3 regions of the Methylophilus sp. Q8 genome follow, and region 2 is predicted to be linked to each of the others. Evidence: predicted binding sites of a transcription regulator. Region 2 holds the regulator's gene; each other region holds the start of a gene.

Region 1 (6,532 bases), 770 kb from region 2:
GCCAGTGCGCGGCCTGGGTCAGGGCTCAGGCTTTACACTGGAACTCAAAGATGTCGGCGGCCTCGGGCACCAGGCACTGATGGAGGCCAGAAACCAATTTGTCCAACTGGCGGCAGACAACCCCAAACTGAACCGGGTGCGCCCAAGCGGTCTGGATGATACGCCGATGTTCAGGCTCAATATTGATGACCAGAAGACCGGCATTTACAATCTGACCACCGCCAATATCAACTCCACACTGTCTATCGCCATGGGCGGCACCTATGTGAATGACTTTATCAACAAAGGCCGCGTCAAGAAAGTCTATTTGCAGGGGGATGCGCCTTACCGCATGCAGCCTGAAGACATTGATCGCTGGTATGTACGTAATAGCACCAACGACATGGTGCCCTTCTCTGCCTTTTCCAATACCCGTTGGGTATCGGGCTCGCCCTTGCTCGAACGCTATAACGGTATTTCTTCCGTAGAAATCGTCGGCGAAGCGGCCAAAGGCACCAGCACAGGCGAAGCCATGCGTATTGCTGAAGGCATTATCAAGCAACTACCGGCAGGCATCGGCTATGAGTGGAGTGCGCAGTCCTACCAGGAAAGACTGTCAGGTTCACAGGCGCCCCTTTTGTATGCGGTGTCTGTGGTGTTTGTGTTTTTGTGCCTGGCCGCGTTATATGAAAGCTGGGCGGTGCCTTTCTCCGTCATTATGGTCGTGCCTCTGGGGATTCTGGGCGCCGTGCTGGCAACCAGTTTGCGTGGCATGACAGCCGACGTTTACTTCCAGGTGGGCCTGTTGACGACCATCGGCCTGTCAGCGAAAAACGCCATTCTGATTGTAGAGTTCGCCAAGCATCTGCAAGAGCGTGGCCAGCCTTTACTGACCGCCACCCTGGAGGCCGTGAAACTGCGCTTGCGGCCTATCCTCATGACCTCGCTCGCTTTTGTTTTTGGTGTGCTGCCGCTGGCCTTCAGTGAAGGCGCAGGCGCGGTGAGCCGCCAGGCGATTGGCACCGGCGTACTCGGCGGCATGTTGATGGCCACCTTCCTCGGCATCTTTTTTGTGCCGCTGTTTTATGTGCTGATACGTTCGCTGTTCCCTTACCAGCCTGATCCAGATGCCATCGCACATGGATAACCTTATGATAAAACCAAGCACACATACATTACTTGGCACGGCAAAACTACCAATCAAATTACTGGCCCTAATGACGCTGTCACTTGGCCTGAGCAGTTGTATTGACCTGGCGCCGTTTTACACACGGCCAGCCGCGCCGGTTCCGGCAACGCTAGGCACGGTACAAAGCGATCCCAAAGCATTTACTGATCTGCCGTGGCAATCTTTTATCAGTGATGAAAAGCTGCGCCAGGTGGTTGACCTCGCCTTAAAAAATAACCGCGACCTGCAGGTAGCTGCGTTGACCATAGAACGGTCGCGCGCCCTCTACCAGGTGCAGCGCGCCGACCTGTTTCCAACTATCGCCGCGAGCGTCACTGAAACCGCCTCCAAAGGCATGGCCAGTGCTGCCAACAATACTGCAGGCAATACCTCAGGGGCGACCACTGGCACTGCGGGCAGCAGCAATAGCAGTGGCAATATCTCGCATATTTACCGTGCAACCGTAGGCTTTAGTGCATATGAGCTGGATCTGTTCGGCCGCATACGCAACCTGAACCAGCAGGCCTTGCAAACGTTTTATGCCAATGAAGATAATCGCCACAGCACACAGATCAGCCTGATTGCCGAAGTAGCGACCGCCTGGCTAACCCTGGCGGCAGACAAAAAGCGACTCGCGATTGCCCAGCAAACCCAGCAAAGTCAGCAAGCCACTTATGATATCAACCAGAAAATGTTTGAACTGGGCGTTGCCAATGCGTTGACTTTGAAACAACTGCAGACCAGTGTCGACAGTGCACGTGTCGCAGTGGCCACCTACAATATGCAAATCAAGCAGGACATCAACGCACTCAATCTGCTGGCGGGCAGCATGGTGCCTGAACAGTGGTTGCCAGCCAGCAACTTGTCCAACGTCGTCGCGACCACAGCCTTACCTGCCGGAGTTAGCTCGCAAACCTTACAGCAACGGCCGGATGTCCGTGCGGCAGAACACTTGCTGGAAGGCGCCAATGCCAATATCGGCGCATTACGCGCGGCCTTCTTCCCCACCATCAGCCTGACCACCACGGTCGGTTCAGCCAGTACCGAATTATCCGGCCTGTTTGCCAAAAATTCCGGCATCTGGACCTTTGTGCCGCAAGTCAGCGTACCGCTGTTTAACGCAGGACGTAACCGTGCCAATTTGACCTCAGCAGAGAAAAACCGCGATATTCTGCTCGCACAATACGAAAAAACCGTGCAAACTGCGTTCCGCGAAGTGGCGGACGTGTTGGTGCAGCGTGAAGGTTTGCAAGCACAACTGGACGCCCAGCACTCACTCACCGCTGCTGCGAATGCGGCATTCCAGCTGGCTGATGTCCGCTTTAAAAATGGGGTCGACAATTACCTGGTGGTGCTGGATGCACAGCGCACGCTTTATACTGCAGAGCAATCGCTGGTCACATTGCAATTAAGTGACGCCGCTAGCCAGCTGACCTTGTATAAGGTCATGGGCGGCGGTTGGCATTAGTGAGTGCATGCATGAACATCATCGTTTTAAACATTAAAGATAAAGATAACCACCAAGTCGCGCACACTTCTTGCTTGGTGCCTAGTGATGAACACAGAAATATCCCCTGCCCAAACCATTACCTTGGCCAAAATCAGACATATCGAGGAGCTGGAGCGACTCGATAGCTGTATCGCATTTGTCGAAAAAATTGGCCAGTTGATCCACCTGATCCAGGCCGAACGTGGTGCTAGCTGCCTCTATATCGCCTCCAATGGGCGACGCTTTGCACCAGAGCGCGCTGACATCATTACGCAAAACCAGGCCATGGAAGCCAGTTTTAGAGAGGCGCTGCAACAGCACTTGCATAGAAACGCGCTGGCAGATGCCAAACAATTGACGCTGACCTCGTGGATCTTGCTAGGCCTGGACCAACTGACTTCTTTGCGGCATCAGATCACTTTGCAAAAGATCAGCTTTGCAGACTGTATCGAATCGTTTAGCCGCCTGATCGGCAGCCTGATTGCACTGATCTTTGAGATCACCGACAGCTCGGTCAATAGCAAGATTTCCACCTGTTTGCTGACGCTTTACAACCTAATCCAGGGCAAGGAATTTGCCGGGCAGGAGCGTGCAGTGGGTGCCTATATGTTTGGTTCAGGCAGCCTGCAACTGCCGCATCAGCAAAAGCTGTTTGAACTCATCGCCCAGCAAGACCGCCATTTTGATTTATTCTGCCAGTTTGGCAGTGAAGAGGTACGCCAGTCATGGCTTGCGCTGCAGGCAACCAGCTGGCACCAGCAACATCAAAAATACCGCACCAAGCTGAGCGCAGCCAAAGACCAGCAGACGCTCAGCCCCAGTAGCGCAGATGTCTGGTTTGAATTGTGCAGCCAGCGTTTAAGCGCCATGTGGCAGATTCAATGTCAGCTCATCCAAACCATGCATGAGTTGTTGGCAGGGCTGGCTAGCAAAGCCAAGAGCGACTTTGAGCAAACCCGGCAATATTTGGATGCCATCCAGGCAACACCAGCCGCTGCGCTCAACAGCACCTTTTTCAACCTGGCGATTCCAGTTGAGAATGCCTTGAATTTTCAGACGCATGATACGTCGCAGGCGTATCCGATGGCCTCCATGATTACGCTGCTGCAACAGCAGTCGCGGCAAATTGCCGAGATGGAAAGTGAGTTGTCTGATACTAAAAAGGCGCTTGCCGAACGCAAGCTGATCGAACGTGCCAAAGGCCTGTTAATGAGCACGCGCGGGCTGAATGAAATGGAAGCGTATAAAACCATGCGCAGCATTGCCATGGAGCAAAACCGCAAGATTATTGATGTCGCTGAAAACATTCTGGCGCATCACGCACAACCGGGCTAAACGCCCGTCAAATTGGTGCATCCGCACACGTATGGTGCGGACAGCACCGCGCTGAAAAGGTTGCATAAAAATGCAACCATCCAAAAAAACCAATATAGAACAATCACTTAAAAATAACGCTTCAGCTGGCACGGCAATTGCTAATTTGGCTTGAGGCTTCAGCTAACGGCGGTTGAAAATCTCGTGTGATACCAGCCTGGGATGTAGCGCGGCTGGGCAGTAAACAAGTCGAATGACTTGTGCAGTAAAAGGACAAAGGCGTCCTGAGTGTAGACAAAAAACAGTCTGCATTCAGGACGCCTTTTTGTTTTTTAACTTTCCCAATTGATTGATGATTAAGGAGCAGCAATGAGCAGTTCTGACAAAAATAATGTGACACCCACTTCAACGGTCACCGAAGTATCCACCACCGAGCAAGTAGACCAGCAGCGCCGTCACTTTTTCATGAATACCCTGGCAGGTGCATTTGGCGCGGCTGCCATGATGAACATGGTGCCCTCTGCAATTCGCAGCCAGGCTTGGGCAGCAGGCTCTGATGCCCCTGAAATCACTGAGGTAAAAGTGGGCTTTATCCCGCTGACGGACTGTGCGCCGATTATTGTCGCCTCACAAATGGGCTTCGATAAAAAATACGGCATCAAAATTGTCCCCTCCAAAGAAGCCTCATGGGCGGGTGTGCGCGACAAAATGGTGAATGGTGAGTTGCATGCAGCGCACGTGTTATACGGTCTAATTTACGGTGTGCAACTAGGCATCGGCGGCCAGCAAAAAGATATGAACATCCTGATGACACTGAACCACAACGGTCAGGGCATCACACTGGCTAACCAGCTGAAAGAAAAAGGCGTGACCAGTGGCGGGACGCTCAAGCGCCTGCTGGATAACGAAAACCGCGACTTTACTTTTGCCCAGACCTTCCCGACCGGCACACACGCCATGTGGTTGTATTACTGGCTGGCCAGTTATGGCATCAATCCGATGCAAGACGTGAAAACCATTGTGGTGCCTCCGCCACAAATGGTCGCCAACATGCGCATCGGCAATATGGACGGCTACTGCGTAGGCGAACCATGGAACGCACGCGCCATCTACGACAAGATTGGTTTTACCGTCGCCACCACCCAGGACATCTGGGCCGATCACCCGGAAAAAGTACTCGGCACCACCGCTGAGTTTGCGGCCAAAAACCCGAATACCGCACTGGCACTGACCAAAGCGATTCTGGAAGCCTGCCGCTATATCGATGCGACTAAAAACCGCCCGGAAGTGGCCAAACTGATTGCAGGCAAAGCCTACGTCAATGCGCCAGAAGAAGTGATTGAAGGCCGCTTCCTCGGCCACTACGACAATGGTATCGGCAAAAAATGGGAAGACCCGAACTACATGAAATTCTTCAATGACGGCAAGGTCAACTTCCCTTACCTGTCTGATGGCATGTGGTTCCTGACACAGCACAAACGCTGGGGCTTGTTGAAGTCTGACCCTGACTACCTGGGCATCGCGAAAAAGGTCAACCGTATCGACATTTATACCGAAGCAGCCAAATCACTGGGCATTGCGGTGCCAGATGCCATGCGTAGCAGCAAGCTGATCGATGGCGTGGTCTGGGATGGTAAGGATCCGAAAGCCTATGCCAGCAGCTTCAAGGTGAAAGCCTAACCTTTAAAGGAGAATCACCATGAATGTCGTCAGCTTGAAGAAAGAAAACATCATGCAAAAAAGCGAGGAAGCTGTCACCACAGCACCTGCGCAACCAGTTGTTGCTGTGGTTACCCCTCTCTCAACCACAGCTGCAAAAGCCACCGCGCCCAAGCGCGGGGCATGGGTGGCAACGGCTAAACGAGGATTTGAATGGCTGTTGCCGCCTGTGATTGGCTTGATGGTATTCGCAGCCATCTGGGCCACGGTAGCCGCACTGACACAAGGCTTGCCAGGCCCGGTCAAAACCTGGCAATCGGCTGTCGAGCTGTTCAGCGACCCGTTTTATATCAACAACCCAAATGACATGGGCATAGGCTGGAACATTCTGAGCTCACTGCAACGTGTGGCGACGGGTTTTGGCCTGGCTGCGATTGTCGGCATCCCGATGGGCTTTGTGATTGGCCGCTATGCCTTTATGTCCAGAATGGCGGCACCGATTATCAGCCTGCTCAAACCGGTGTCACCGCTGGCCTGGCTGCCCATTGGCCTGCTGGTATTCAAGGCGGCCAACCCTGCGGCGATCTGGGTGATCTTCATCACCGCCGTGTGGCCAATGATTATCAACACCGCCGTCGGCGTGAGCAAAGTGCCGCAAGACTATATGAATGTGGCCAAAGTGCTCAACCTGTCCGAATGGAAAGTTGTGACCAAAATTCTGCTGCCTTATGTCATGCCTTACATGATGACCGGTGTCCGCCTGTCGATTGGTGCAGCCTGGCTGGTGATTGTGGCGGCAGAAATGTTGACTGGCGGCATGGGCATCGGCTTCTGGGTGTGGGATGAGTGGAACAACCTCAATGTAGAGCACATCATCATCGCCATTTTTATTGTCGGCATTGTCGGTTTGTTACTCGAACAGT
Region 2 (6,532 bases):
CTGCGTTCTCGACTTGCGCGAATTCACTGCCGAGGACTTTGCGCGGTCACATCCTGGCGGCAGTCTGGGCAGACGGCTGCTGGTGAGAATTAAAGATGTCATGCGTACGGGGGATGCGATCCCCGCTATCAGCGAGCATGGCACCGTACAGGAAGCGATTGCACAGATTTCGAGCAAAGGCATGGGATTTACAGCGATTGTCGATAGCGCACAACACCCGATCGGCGTATTCACCGACGGCGATTTGCGTCGCTTGTTTATGCAAGGTGCAACCGATACGCAACAATCTATCAAAACGGTCATGAATACGCAGCCACGTTTATTGGGCATGCAACAAATGGCGGTTGAAGCAGTCAACCTGATGGAGCAATATAAAATTAACGGGTTTATGGCAGTGAACGAGCAGCAGCAATTAGTGGGCGCATTTAACATGCATGATTTACTCAAGGCAAAAATCGTTTAGGTTCACTGACGCCCTGGAACGCCCACATGCTTAAACACCCCATCTTATTGCCGATTGCGTTAATGCTGTTTTTAGCGCTGCTGACATTCTGGATTAACCAGACGGTACAGGAACAGGCGCTGAGCTTGAGCCGCTTAAGTCGTCACGATCCGGACTACATGCTCTATAACTTTGTCAGCACGCGTACCGACGCCACTGGCAATACCAAATACGTGTTAGCTGCGGCAGAAATGCGCCATTTTCCGGATAACGACTATACCGAATTACAGCGCCCGCGTTTCACCCAGTTTGGGCAGGATAAACCTTACACGCAAATTCATGGCCAGCACGGCAAAGTCTCAACCAATGGTAAACTGGTCGAGTTTAGCAAGCAGGTCAAGGTCATACGCCAGGGCACGCTGGCCAAGCCTGAAATGCAGTTGCAAACCGAACATTTAACGCTGGAGCCGGATACAGACCTCGCTTACACCGATTTGCCGGTCACGATCCGTCAGCTACCAGCGACGGTGATCACAGGCACCGGCATGCGTTTTGATAACAAAGCAGGCACCATGCAATTATTTAACCGGGTGCATGTACATTATGTACGCGTACCCGCAGTCGCAAAAACTGCAAGCCCGGCAGCGAAGGCGAAAACAGGCAAACACAAGGGTCGTTGATTCTGGAGAAATGAGTTGAACACGCACAAGCCATTATTTTATGCCACCTGCTTGACCTTATGGGCACTGCTATCGTGGTCAACCAGCGTGCTGGCTGAAGAGTCTGACCGTGACCAGCCGATTGAGCTGGAAGCGGATACCGTGACCGTGAATGATGCCAAAAAAATCAGCATTTATACCGGCAATGTGATCCTCAACCAGGGCACCCTGCAAATCAAAGCCGACAAAATGATTGTGCGTGAAGACCAGGATGGCTTTCAGCACAGCACCTGTACCGGCAACCCGACCACATTCAAGCAAAAACGCACTGGCAAAGACGAATGGATGCAAGGCAGCGGACAGCGTATTGAATACAACGCGCGCATGGACAAGGTACAGCTATACACCAACGCCTGGGTCAAACGTGGTGAAGACCTGGTCACCGGTGACTACATCAGTTATGACGCCAATGCAGAGTACGCCGAAGTCATTGGCGGCACCAAGGCTAACCCCAATGGTACCGCCGGTAGCCGTGTCAAAGCGACTATCCAGCCCAAGAACAAAACCACGCCGCCTGTGATTGATAACAAGCCAACCTCGCAGCAAGGGCTGCGCATGAACCGCTCGCTGCAAATCAAAGTGGAACCGGCACCCGCCGACACCACTAATGAGCCTACGAAAGCGCAACCTTAAAGACCGGCCTTATGCAGACAACAGTTTCACCAGATCATAACCATTTACGTGTCAGCCACCTGAAAAAAGCCTATCAGGGACGCACCGTGGTTAAAAACACCACACTTGAGCTACGCAGCGGCGAAGTGATTGGTTTGCTCGGCCCGAATGGTGCTGGCAAAACCACCAGCTTTTATATGATTGTTGGCCTGGTCGCACTGGACGACGGCAGCATTACGCTGAATGGCGCAGATGTCAGCCGCGCGCCCATGCACGAGCGCGCCCGCATGGGCCTGGCTTACCTGCCACAAGAAGCATCCATTTTTCGTAAAATGACGGTGACTGATAATATTTTATCAATTCTGGAAACCCGCCCTTACACGGAAGAAGAGCGTGAAGCGCGGCTGGAGTCTTTACTGGATCAATTACATATCCAGCATATCCGTCACAGCCAGGCCGTCAGCCTGTCGGGCGGCGAGCGCCGCCGCGTAGAGATTGCGCGCTGCCTGGCCACAGACCCGAAATTCATCCTGCTGGATGAGCCATTTGCCGGGATTGACCCGATTGCGGTGATTGAGATCCAGAAAATTATCCGCTACCTGAGCAGCCAGAATATTGGCATTTTGATTACAGACCACAACGTGCGTGAAACCCTGGATATTTGTGACCGGGCGTATATCGTTAATGAAGGCGCTGTGTTTGCCGCAGGCACGCCAGACGAAATCATTCAGAACGAAGGCGTACGTGAAGTCTATCTGGGCAAGAATTTTAGGCTGTAACCTGATATGAAGCAAAACCTGCAATTACGCATCTCACAAAACCTGGCGCTCACCCCGCAACTTCAGCAGTCCATCCGCCTGTTGCAGTTGTCCACGCTGGAGTTAAGCCAGGAGCTGGAAACCATCCTGCAGGAAAATCCGCTGCTGGAAATGGCTGACGGCGAAGAAGGAGAATTTGAAGATAACTCGCCATTGGCCACCAGCTCGACAGACACAGAGCAGGTGGATGCAAGTTCATTTGATGTCGCTACCCAAAACGACCTCACTCCTCCTGCAGAGAGTCTGCGTGATGAACCACGTGACGAAACGAGCGGCACTGAAGGCGAACAACCGAATCTGAATGAAGAATTCACGCCGCCCGAGTTTGAAGATGACTACGAAGAGTTTGGCAGTGCCAGCAACTGGGACGAAGCGGGCCGCAACAACCTCGATGATGAAGATAGTGACTTCTCTCGCCAGGACGCCAACAATATCAGTCTGCGCGAGCACCTGATCAACCAGATGCAGTTGGCACATCTATCCAAGCGTGACATGGATCTGGTGAAATTTTTGCTCGACAGCATTAACGATGATGGTTATTTAGAGCAGGATTTACAAGAGATTGTCGACCTGTTGCCGCCAGAGCTGGAAATTGAGTTACTGGAGCTGGAAACCGCACTGAAATTGATCCAGAACCTGGATCCGATCGGCGTCGGCGCACGTGACCTGCGTGAATGCATCTTGCTACAACTGCAAGTACTGCCGCCTGAGACACCTTATTTGCGTATTGCGATGGCGATTGCCAAAGATCACCTGGCATTGCTCGCCAACAAAGACTTTGTCAAATTGCGCAAGGTACTCACTTGCGACGAAGCCGCGCTCAAAGGCGCGCAACACCTGATTCGCCAGCAAAATCCCAAGCCAGGCAACGAGTTTGCGACCTTTAGCCATGACCACTTTATCCAGCACGATGTCGTGGTCAAAAAAATCAAAGGCATCTGGATGGCATCGCTCAATGATGGCGTGATCCCCAAATTGCGTATCAATCAGTTGTATGCAGATATCCTCAAGCGCAACCGTGAAAGCTCCGGCCAATATCTGCAGAGCCAGATGCAGGAAGCCAAATGGATGATTAAAAATATCCAGCAACGCTTTTCTACCATCTTGCGTGTGTCGCAAGCGATTGTGGACAGACAGCGCAATTTCTTTGAACATGGTGAAATTGCCATGCGGCCCCTGGTATTGCGCGAAATTGCCGAAGAGCTCGACTTGCATGAAAGCACGGTTTCTCGCGTGACAACGCATAAGTATATGCTCACGCCACGCGGTGTATTTGAACTTAAATACTTTTTTGGCAGCTCAGTTGCCACCGATGCGGGCGGCTCATGCTCTGCAACCGCCATTCGCGCCCTGATCAAACAAATGGTCGCTGAAGAGAACCAGAAAAAACCATTGTCCGACAATCAAATCACCGATACGCTGGCGCAGCAAGGCATTGTGGTTGCGCGCCGCACCATTGCCAAATACCGCGAATCGCTGAATATTCCACCGGCCAACTTACGCAAATCGCTGTAAACCAAAAAGGCCGCAAATGCGGCCTTTTTTAATCAGTAACACATGTTTACTGGATGGTGATTTTGGCAAACTTGCGCTTGCCGACTTGTGCCACCACGGTCACCCCTTTTGCCAGTGACAGGTTTTTATCATCAACTTTTACGCTATCCAGCTTCACGCCGCCTTGTTGCACGGCGCGCATGGCTTCACTGGTGCTTTCCACCAGACCCGCCTGCTTGAGCAACTGGCTGATACTGATGCTATCACCGTCAATCGCCACTGCCACCTCAGGCACATCATCAGGAATCCCGCCTTTGGCACGGGTCTGGAAGTCTTGCAGGGCCTTTTCAGCCGCCGCCTGGCCGTGGAAACGGGCGACGATCTCCTGCGCAAAACCGACCTTGATATTACGCGGATTGTCGCCAGCAGCCACTTGTGCTTTCCACTGGGCGATAGTTTCCAGGGTGGCAAATGACAGCAAGTCGATGTAACGCCACATCAGTTCATCAGAAACCGACATGATTTTGGCAAAAATCGTCTCAGGCGCTTCGCTGATACCAATATAGTTACCCAAAGACTTGGACATTTTATTCACGCCGTCCAGGCCTTCCAGCAACGGCATCATCAACACGCATTGCTGCGATTGGCCAGCCTGCTTTTGCAATTCACGGCCCATTAGCAGGTTAAATTTCTGGTCTGTGCCGCCCAGTTCCAAATCGGCCTGCAAAGCCACAGAGTCATAGCCCTGCAATAAGGGATACAAGAATTCATGAATCGCGATTGGCTGGTTGCCTTTGAAGCGCTTGGAGAAGTCATCGCGCTCCAGCATACGGGCGACCGTATGGCTGGCTGCCAGCTTGATCATGCCCGCGGCACCGAGGTCGCTTAACCACTTGGAGTTAAACACAATCTCGGTTTTGGCCGGGTCCAGAATCTTGAATACCTGCTCGGAATAGGTATCAGCATTCGCCTTCACCTGTTCAACCGTTAACGGCGGGCGCGTGGTACTTTTACCCGTCGGGTCACCAATCATGCCGGTAAAGTCACCGATCAGGAATTGAATCTGGTGCCCCAGATCCTGCAACTGGCGCAATTTGTTAATCAGCACGGTGTGCCCCAGATGCAAATCAGGCGCAGTGGGGTCAAAACCCGCTTTCACACGCAAGGGTTTGCCAGTTTTCAGCTTTTCAATCAGTTCTTGCTCGATTAATAGCTCATCGGCACCGCGTTTGATAATCGCCAGTGCATTCACAATCTCTGGACTCAGTGCTTCAGTCGTCACTGAAGCTTGGTTTACGTCTGTCATAAAGGTTCTTTTTTTGAGGCGCGCGTTGCGCGCACTTCGTCATGAAAGTAAAACAGCTATTTTAACGTAATCCCATGCATTTCTGTAAGCCAGGCATGAGCAGTGTTACACTTATGCCTTATGAATTTTTCTGCCCCACCCACTCAAACGCGCCTGTTTATCGGCCTGATGTCTGGTACCAGTCTGGATGGGGTGGACGCCGTCCTGGTCGCGCAACAAGGCGAGCACCTGCAGCAACAAAGCCAGTATTTCCTGCCTTATCCGGCAGATATCAGGCAAATCCTGCTGGATCTGCATACACCAGCCGTCAACGAATTACATACTGCCGCTATAGTGTCCAATCAGCTGGCCGACCTCTATGCAGCGGCAGTGCAAGGCTTATTGCAAACAGCCAATGTATCGGCAGAAGCCGTGACGGCGATTGGCTGCCATGGGCAAACCATACGCCACTGTCCTGATCTGGCCAACGGCCAGGCCTATACCTTGCAACTGGGTAACCATGCACGCCTGGCGGAACGCACTGGCATCACCGTAGTCGGCGACTTTCGCAGCCGCGACATTGCGGCTGGCGGACAAGGTGCACCATTAGTGCCCGCCTTTCACCAGGCAGTCTTTGCGGCACCTGACACACATCGCGTCATTTTGAATATTGGCGGCATCGCCAACCTGAGCGACTTACCGGTGAGCGGCAAGGTGATTGGCTTTGATTCCGGCCCCGGCAACTTACTTATGGACTCATGGACCCTGCAGCACACAGGCCAGAGCTATGATGCTGGTGGCGCCTGGGCAGTACGTGGCGACGTCAATCCAGCCTTGCTGGACGCTTTGCTCGCTGACCCGTATTTTGCATTGCCCATCCCGAAAAGCACTGGCCGCGACCTGTTTAACCAGGCCTGGCTCCATGCACACCTGCAAGCCCATGCTGACACACCACAGAATGTCGCGCGTACGCTGCTGGAACTGACTGCAGTGACGATCGCCAATGCCTTGAAACAGCATTGCAGCGGTGCTGCAGAAATCTATGTCTGCGGCGGCGGTGCGCACAACATTGCCTTGATAGACAGATTGCAAACCCTGTGCGGGCGACCAGTGCAACACACGGATAGCCTGGGAATTGGCGTCGACTGGGTGGAAGCCGTTG
Region 3 (6,532 bases), 970 kb from region 2:
GATATCTCTCATGCAATGATTTATGTCACATCGCATTCGATTATAGACTCCACAGGGAATGGTGTTCATGCTCAAAGCACACAAAGACTGATTTGGCCTGAAAAGTGCGGAGTCCATGTACTAAGACTAAAAGCGCCCTTATCAGATATGCAAAAGAGGCAGATAACGAATTTTGCCAGACAGAAGATTGGGACTCAGTATTCAACTTTTGAAGCTGGATCAACAATTTTAGGGGGTAGAAAAACGGCAAGCAAAAAACAGTTTTGCTCACGCTTAGTTGCTCAAGCTTATGCAGCTGCAGGAATTAAGTTGGTAGATAATCCTGATTATTGCTCGCCTGCAGATTTGCTAAAAAGCGATCTCCTGCAAGAAATTGATTCTATTACCATGCCGGTCTCAGAAGAATTTGAAAAGGCAGTCAATAACATTCCCGATACGACAAAAGTGATGATGGAGGCCACCAATAAACTTATGGAGGGTGCAAGAAAGCGAAATCCTTCCTTACAAGACTCTAACGACATTGATGCTCATTTAATTGCCAATCCCTCAGATGATGAATATTTTGCAGCTTTATATCAAGACTCAGGATATTTGGAGGTATGGGAGTTTGAATATAAGAAAAACCTATGGCAGTACGACCTAACTTTGATGGAGGAGCTTTCAATACCTAAAGAAGCCAAAGTTGAGTACTGTTCGACCTTAGTCAATGATCGAGGCGAAGGTGAGCATAGATTTAAAGTTAATCTAGCCGGATATTACGATTACTATTCGCAATATCCACTTAAAACATTCGCTATATTATTAGAGTTGTACAAAAAACTTTTTGAACTGCACCGCACTAGAAAACACACTGCCAGAGCATGGCTTTTAACTCATGCACCTGAACTTGCGCCAGTCATACGAACTTGGGATTTAACTCCCCATACAGCTGAATGGTTTGTGGCTTTATCCGAGTGGAATTCGGATCAGGCAGAACATGTTAGGCAAATATTAGAATTACAGGGAACTACAGACGTATGTTCTGTATGTGGCGATGATCCTGCAAAAGATTATGTATTGAGTGGCGATAAGGTACCAGGCGCTGTCTATACACTCCGTTTATGTGACGACTGTTTAACTATACGTCAAAATACAGGCGAATCATTTTCAGTGCTGGGTGGGCGATGATTTCATTTGATATTGTATAGCAGTGACTTTTTCCTGAACTCAAATCACTAGAGGCCTGACTAGCCAACCACGGATGTGATCAGTCATGCTGGCTATGAATAAATCTGTTCTGATATTTGGCGGAACATCGAAAGCAGGCATATAAAATGATTTTGGATCGGGATTGACCAAAGAAATATAAAAATTTTGAGTGAATAAGCCAGTTAATGTGCTGGCACCTTCTAGTAAGGTAAATGGACTGTGCCTCACACAAAATAGAACTATTGCAGCTGCAATAGCTTGCAAGCAATTCTCTAAGGTAGCGAGTTCAAAGTGGCTCTCTCGGTCATGTTTTGTTATAAGCATCGTACCAAGATAACGATTGTGTAGGGTTTTGTGGATCCCAGTGAGCAAATGGGGCAATGAAATAACCATTTCTGATTAATCTACATTCGATCACGTATTCAGCTAGATGTAGGGGTTCAGATAATTTCACATAATCGCTTGTAGTGAATGTGCGCCTGGCAGGTGCTGCATTTGCCAATCGCATGAACTGGGTCCACAAACTTTCAACTTCTGTACAAGCAATAATGAGTAAATCTCTAGTTTTGAGTTTGTTTGCTCAGATGCATGGCTTGAAAAATTTGGTTATCAAACGAATGATCTAGGCTAGGTAAAAGATGAGTATGGATCTGAGATTATGCCCCGTGGATTTCGCACGGGACTCAAAAGACTTTTAGAAAAGCTCATAACTAGGAACCGACAAAATCCACAATAGCAGATTATTCAATAGATAAGTTTGCGGCTTGAGTGAAAGTTACTTCTTACATGTTCAATTACACACTATGTAAAATAGATTTGCCCCATAAATGATTGATTTATGGGGCAATTAATACTTCAGTATATCAATTACATATTATTTACTATATAGACTCATTCTTGTCCTTTTTTCATGTCGAAGCAATGCTTACCCTGTATTGCGCAAGCTGGTGGCAATGCCGTTAATCGTCAGTGGTATCGCCCACTTCAGTTTTTCATCTGTTTCGCCGTTGCGGTAACGCTGAATCATTTCTACCTGCAAATGATTCATGGGATCAAGGTAGGGCAAACGGTCACGGATGGATTTTGCAATCACCGGCTGACTGGCCAGGCGTTGCGTGGTGCCCAGTAACAGATTGACGGCATCCGTAGTCAGCTTGTGCTCCTGCGCAATCCGGCTGAAAATCTCTTCGCGCAGGTCGCGGTCTTCGAGTAAATGGGCATAATGGCGCGCCACAATCAGGTCAGTTTTAGCCAGCACCATATCCACATTCTGAATCAAGGTATTAAACAAGGGCCAATGCGCCTGCATTTCATGCAACATAGCCAGCCGCGCTTCTTTTAATGCAGGATCCTGCTGCAGGAAATGATGAATGGCACTGCCGAGGCCATACCAGCCAGGCAAGAGCAAGCGGCATTGCCCCCAGGAAAATCCCCACGGAATCGCGCGCAGGTCTTCAATGCGTCGCGTAGATTTGCGCGCAGCTGGACGGCTACCTAAATTGAGTTCTGCAATTTCATTAATCGGCGTGGTATTAAAAAAGTACTCGGCAAAACCAGGTGTTTCATAAACCAGGCTGCGATAGCTGGTCATGGCGGTGGCAGACAGTGTTTCCATCACACCTTCGAAAGCGCGTCGCTTGCCGGACTCCAGTTGGTCAGCCGGGAATAATGTCGCATCCAGCGTAGCGGCAATCAGGGTTTCCAGATGCTGCCGACCGACTACCGGATCCGCATACCGTGTGGAAATAATCTCGCCCTGTTCGGTCAGGCGAATCTGGCCATCCACCGTGCCTTTAGGTTGTGCCATGATGGCCTGGTAAGTAGGGCCACCACCGCGCCCCACCGTACCACCGCGGCCATGGAACAGGCGCAATTTGACATTGGCCTGGTTGAACAGCTCCACCAGTGAAATTTCTGCTTTATATAACTCCCAGTTAGAGGTTAAAAAGCCGCCGTCCTTGTTGCTGTCAGAATATCCCAGCATGACTTCCTGCTCGCTACCCTGGTAACGAATCACGTGGCGGATGCCAAGCAGGCTCAGCCATTTGCCCATGATCATGGGCGCATCGCGCAAGTCCGCAATGGTTTCAAACAAAGGCACGATATTCAAATCGACCTGAATATTGGCGGAACCCCACACACCGCGCAACAAACCGGCTTCACGTTGCAGCAAAGCCACTTCCAACAGGTCAGACAGCGTTTCAGTATGCGAAATAATATATTGCCGCACCGCATACTCACCAAAGCGCTCGCGCATCTCACGCACCGCCACCAGCACACCAATTTCTTTATGCACCAATTCGGAATATTGCTGGAAAGGCGAAAACAGCAAGCGCGGCTGTTTCAGTTCCTCCAGCAAAATGCCGATTTTTTCATCCTCATTAAAGCCCGCATAGTCAAAGTCATGGCCGGCCTTTTGCAACAACTCTGTAATCACCGCCTCATGCACGTCTGAAGACTGGCGGATATCGACCGTGGCCAGATGAAAGCCAAAAGTGCCAATCGCCTTGATCAGCTTGCCCAGCCGCGGATAAATCAGGGCTTCGCCATGATGGTTGCGCAATGAGTCGGCAATGGTTTGCAAAGGCGCCAGCAAGGCCTCTGGCGTATCGTAAGGGTCAGCCGCCATGTCTTCAGGCAACACCCAACCGCCTTGCGGCAGCAGCGTATTGGCCGTGGCCAGCAAACCATCGTGAATACCGTTTAGCGCCAGGCGATAAGGTTCATCCAGACGGTGTTGCGATTGGTCACGCGACGCTTTGGTCATTTGCAGCACAGCCTCGTCCACGCCGACCACCCGCGTTGAAACTGCCAGTTCGCGCTTTAATGCCGCCAGTTCCTGTAAATAAAACCTGAATAAAGTAATGGCCTGCAAGCGCACGCTTTCGCGCAACGTCGCCCCGTTCACAAACGGGTTGCCATCCCGGTCACCGCCTATCCAGCTGCCCATACGCAAAAAGCCGGGCAATGCTACATTGGGCAGCAAGTCAGACAAGTCGCGCTCAACGTCTTGCAGAATCTCAGGGATGACATGCAAAAACGTACTTTCGTAATAGGTCAGTGCATTTTCAATTTCATTGAGCACGCTGAGTTTGGAGTAACGCATCATGCGGGTTTGCCACAACGCCGACACCGCGCCTTGCAACAGCAGGCTATTGCGGGTGCGCTGGCGTGCGGAGACCATTTGCGCACGATCTGCCAACAGTTCGGCAATCAGGCGTTCAATATCCAGCACGCTTTTGCGCTGCACTTCGGTGGGGTGCGCGGTGAGCACAGGGGAAATCAGCGCATCCTGTAACAGATGTTTAATCGTATCTGCCGGGATCCCCGCCGCTTTGATTTGCAACAAGGTATATGAAAGCATGCCGGGCGCAGGTGTATTCTGCTGGCAATGCCCTAATTGCTGGCCGTATAAATCCTCAGCCAGGTTCACCAAATGCTTGAAATAGGCCAATGCCCGTACCACACGCACGGTATGCTCCAGACTCAGGCCGGCCAATAACTGCTCCAGGTCTAGCGAGGCTTGCTGGTCATGTGTCTGGTGAAAGCGCAGGGCGGCTTGGCGAATAGACGCAATCTTCTGCGCAACCTCGTCACCTTCAACCTCCAGAATCGCTTTATCGAGCAACTCGCCCAGTAATTGAATATTGTCGGTCAATTGGCTGTCTGCCGAAATCATGGCGGCTGACATCGTGGCGCTGGCCGCAAGTTTTTTTATCATGGTGCCTCTCCTCTAGCTCAGTGCTAGCTCCATGCTAGACTAGCAACAAGCAGGCCATATTCAAGGTATCTTTTTTCACTTAAAAATCATGGTGTTAAATAATTAGAATAGCGCACACGCACCGACATCAGGCAAGAGAGTGCACTGATTTGGCTCTATAACAAGGCAGTGCAAAAAGTATTGTGGTGAACAAGATTGAGATCAATACGCACCATGCACAATGATTTACTTGCGAGTAAATTGTTTTCAGAAGCAATTACTGTTAAAAAGGAAATACGGCAGAAGTGAGCGAGATGAAGTGCAAGGCGCACGGCACGCAGAAACCGGAATGTACATATAGTACATGAGGATTTCGAGTACCGCGCAACGCCGCAATTCGCTCGCGCAGCCGCTTAATTCCGTGTTTCCTAAGGCATAATAAACACATGGCGCTTATCAACCTCGATCATTGGATACAGCAAATACTGACTGTCTGGCAGTCGCTGTCTGCGCTGGGTCTGTGGCAGCAAGATGCCTTCTTGCTGTTGGTGTGTTTGCTCGCCTGCCTGTTGCTATTTATCACCGGCACCGTGATTGGCCTGTTTGTGCAGTCACTATGGGGGATTTTTATTTCCAGCCGCCGCCCTGCTGACGAAGATCATAAGTAAGCAATCAATTATTGCGCAGCAGCAGTGTTCAACCATTGTTGAATGGCCACCAGCTCTGCGGCCACATCCGGGCCGTAATCTTCATATTGGTGACCACCCGTTCTGGCATACCAGTACTTGCTATTCCAGGTATCGCCTTCAATCTTATGCAGCACGGCGTGAATCCAGTTCGCTGTGGAGTCGCTATAGTCCTGCGCGATATTGTGGGCCGCATCCCAGTTGCCAGCTTGCGCCTGTGTCACAGCCTCTAATAACTGTGCCTGGTTAGACATTAACGGGGTACTCAATCGTCCCCTTCTGGATGAATTCGATTTTATAGCCGTCCGGGTCTTCGATAAACGCAATGACAATCGTGCCGTGCTTCATCGGCCCCGCTTCGCGCACCACTTTGCCGCCTTTGGTTTTGACCAATTCACAGGCTTTGTAAGCATCGTCAACCTCGATCGCCATATGGCCATACGCGCCACCCATGTCATAGGCTGTTTTGCCGTAGTTGTAGGTCAACTCTAGCACGGTGTTATCGTACTCATTGCCATAGCCGACAAATGCCAGCGTAAATTCGCCATCCGGGTAATCCTGGGTACGGATCAGCTTCATGCCTAGCACGCCCGTATAAAAATCAATCGAACGTTGCAAATCGCCTACGCGCAACATGGTATGTAATACTCGCATTATTGACTCCTTGAGATCCGTGTAACTTCGTTTTAATGTTGGTTTTAATTATTTTTTTAATGATTGAGTGCAGTGATCCGCACATACTTTTCCATCAGCTGTTCCTGTGTTTCAGGTCGATCCGGGTCTAGCGGAATACAACTGATGGGGCATACCTGCTGACATTGTGGCTTATCGTAATGCCCAACACATTCGGTGCACAGGTCAGGGTTGATTTCATAGATTTCCGCGCCTTGCGAAATGGCCTCATTCGGGCACACCGGCTCGCAAACATCGCAGTTAATACATTCATCGGTAATAAATA

The links. The regulator sigma-54, encoded in region 2, starts transcription at its own class of promoters, with help from an activator protein. The targets are predictions, from matches to a motif close to TGGCACNNTTCCTGCT.
Positions count from the first base shown of each region.
Region 1: a site for sigma-54 is predicted at 4,098-4,113, ahead of GQ52_RS09605 (CmpA/NrtA family ABC transporter substrate-binding protein). Genes of this name have one in related genera too.
Region 3: a site for sigma-54 is predicted at 4,951-4,966, ahead of ppc (phosphoenolpyruvate carboxylase). Genes of this name have one in related genera too.

Region 1 is NZ_JUHE01000001.1:1,980,282-1,986,813, reverse strand. It holds gene GQ52_RS09620 (efflux RND transporter permease subunit) at 1-1,126, shown strand, start outside; gene GQ52_RS09615 (efflux transporter outer membrane subunit) at 1,119-2,615, shown strand; gene GQ52_RS09610 (nitrate regulatory protein) at 2,703-3,971, shown strand; gene GQ52_RS09605 (CmpA/NrtA family ABC transporter substrate-binding protein) at 4,320-5,630, shown strand; gene ntrB (nitrate ABC transporter permease) at 5,650-6,532, shown strand, end outside.
Region 2 is NZ_JUHE01000001.1:1,210,221-1,216,752, reverse strand. It holds gene GQ52_RS05880 (SIS domain-containing protein) at 1-463, shown strand, start outside; gene lptC (LPS export ABC transporter periplasmic protein LptC) at 490-1,122, shown strand; gene lptA (lipopolysaccharide transport periplasmic protein LptA) at 1,138-1,794, shown strand; gene lptB (LPS export ABC transporter ATP-binding protein) at 1,806-2,552, shown strand; gene GQ52_RS05860 (RNA polymerase factor sigma-54) at 2,559-4,106, shown strand; gene tyrS (tyrosine--tRNA ligase) at 4,153-5,391, opposite strand; gene GQ52_RS05850 (anhydro-N-acetylmuramic acid kinase) at 5,512-6,532, shown strand, end outside.
Region 3 is NZ_JUHE01000001.1:241,724-248,255, forward strand. It holds gene GQ52_RS13730 (YiiX/YebB-like N1pC/P60 family cysteine hydrolase) at 1-1,167, shown strand, start outside; gene GQ52_RS14085 (hypothetical protein) at 1,207-1,452, opposite strand; gene ppc (phosphoenolpyruvate carboxylase) at 2,114-4,909, opposite strand; gene GQ52_RS01265 (hypothetical protein) at 5,335-5,556, shown strand; gene GQ52_RS01270 (hypothetical protein) at 5,565-5,828, opposite strand; gene gloA (lactoylglutathione lyase) at 5,821-6,228, opposite strand; gene GQ52_RS01280 (YfhL family 4Fe-4S dicluster ferredoxin) at 6,285-6,532, opposite strand, start outside.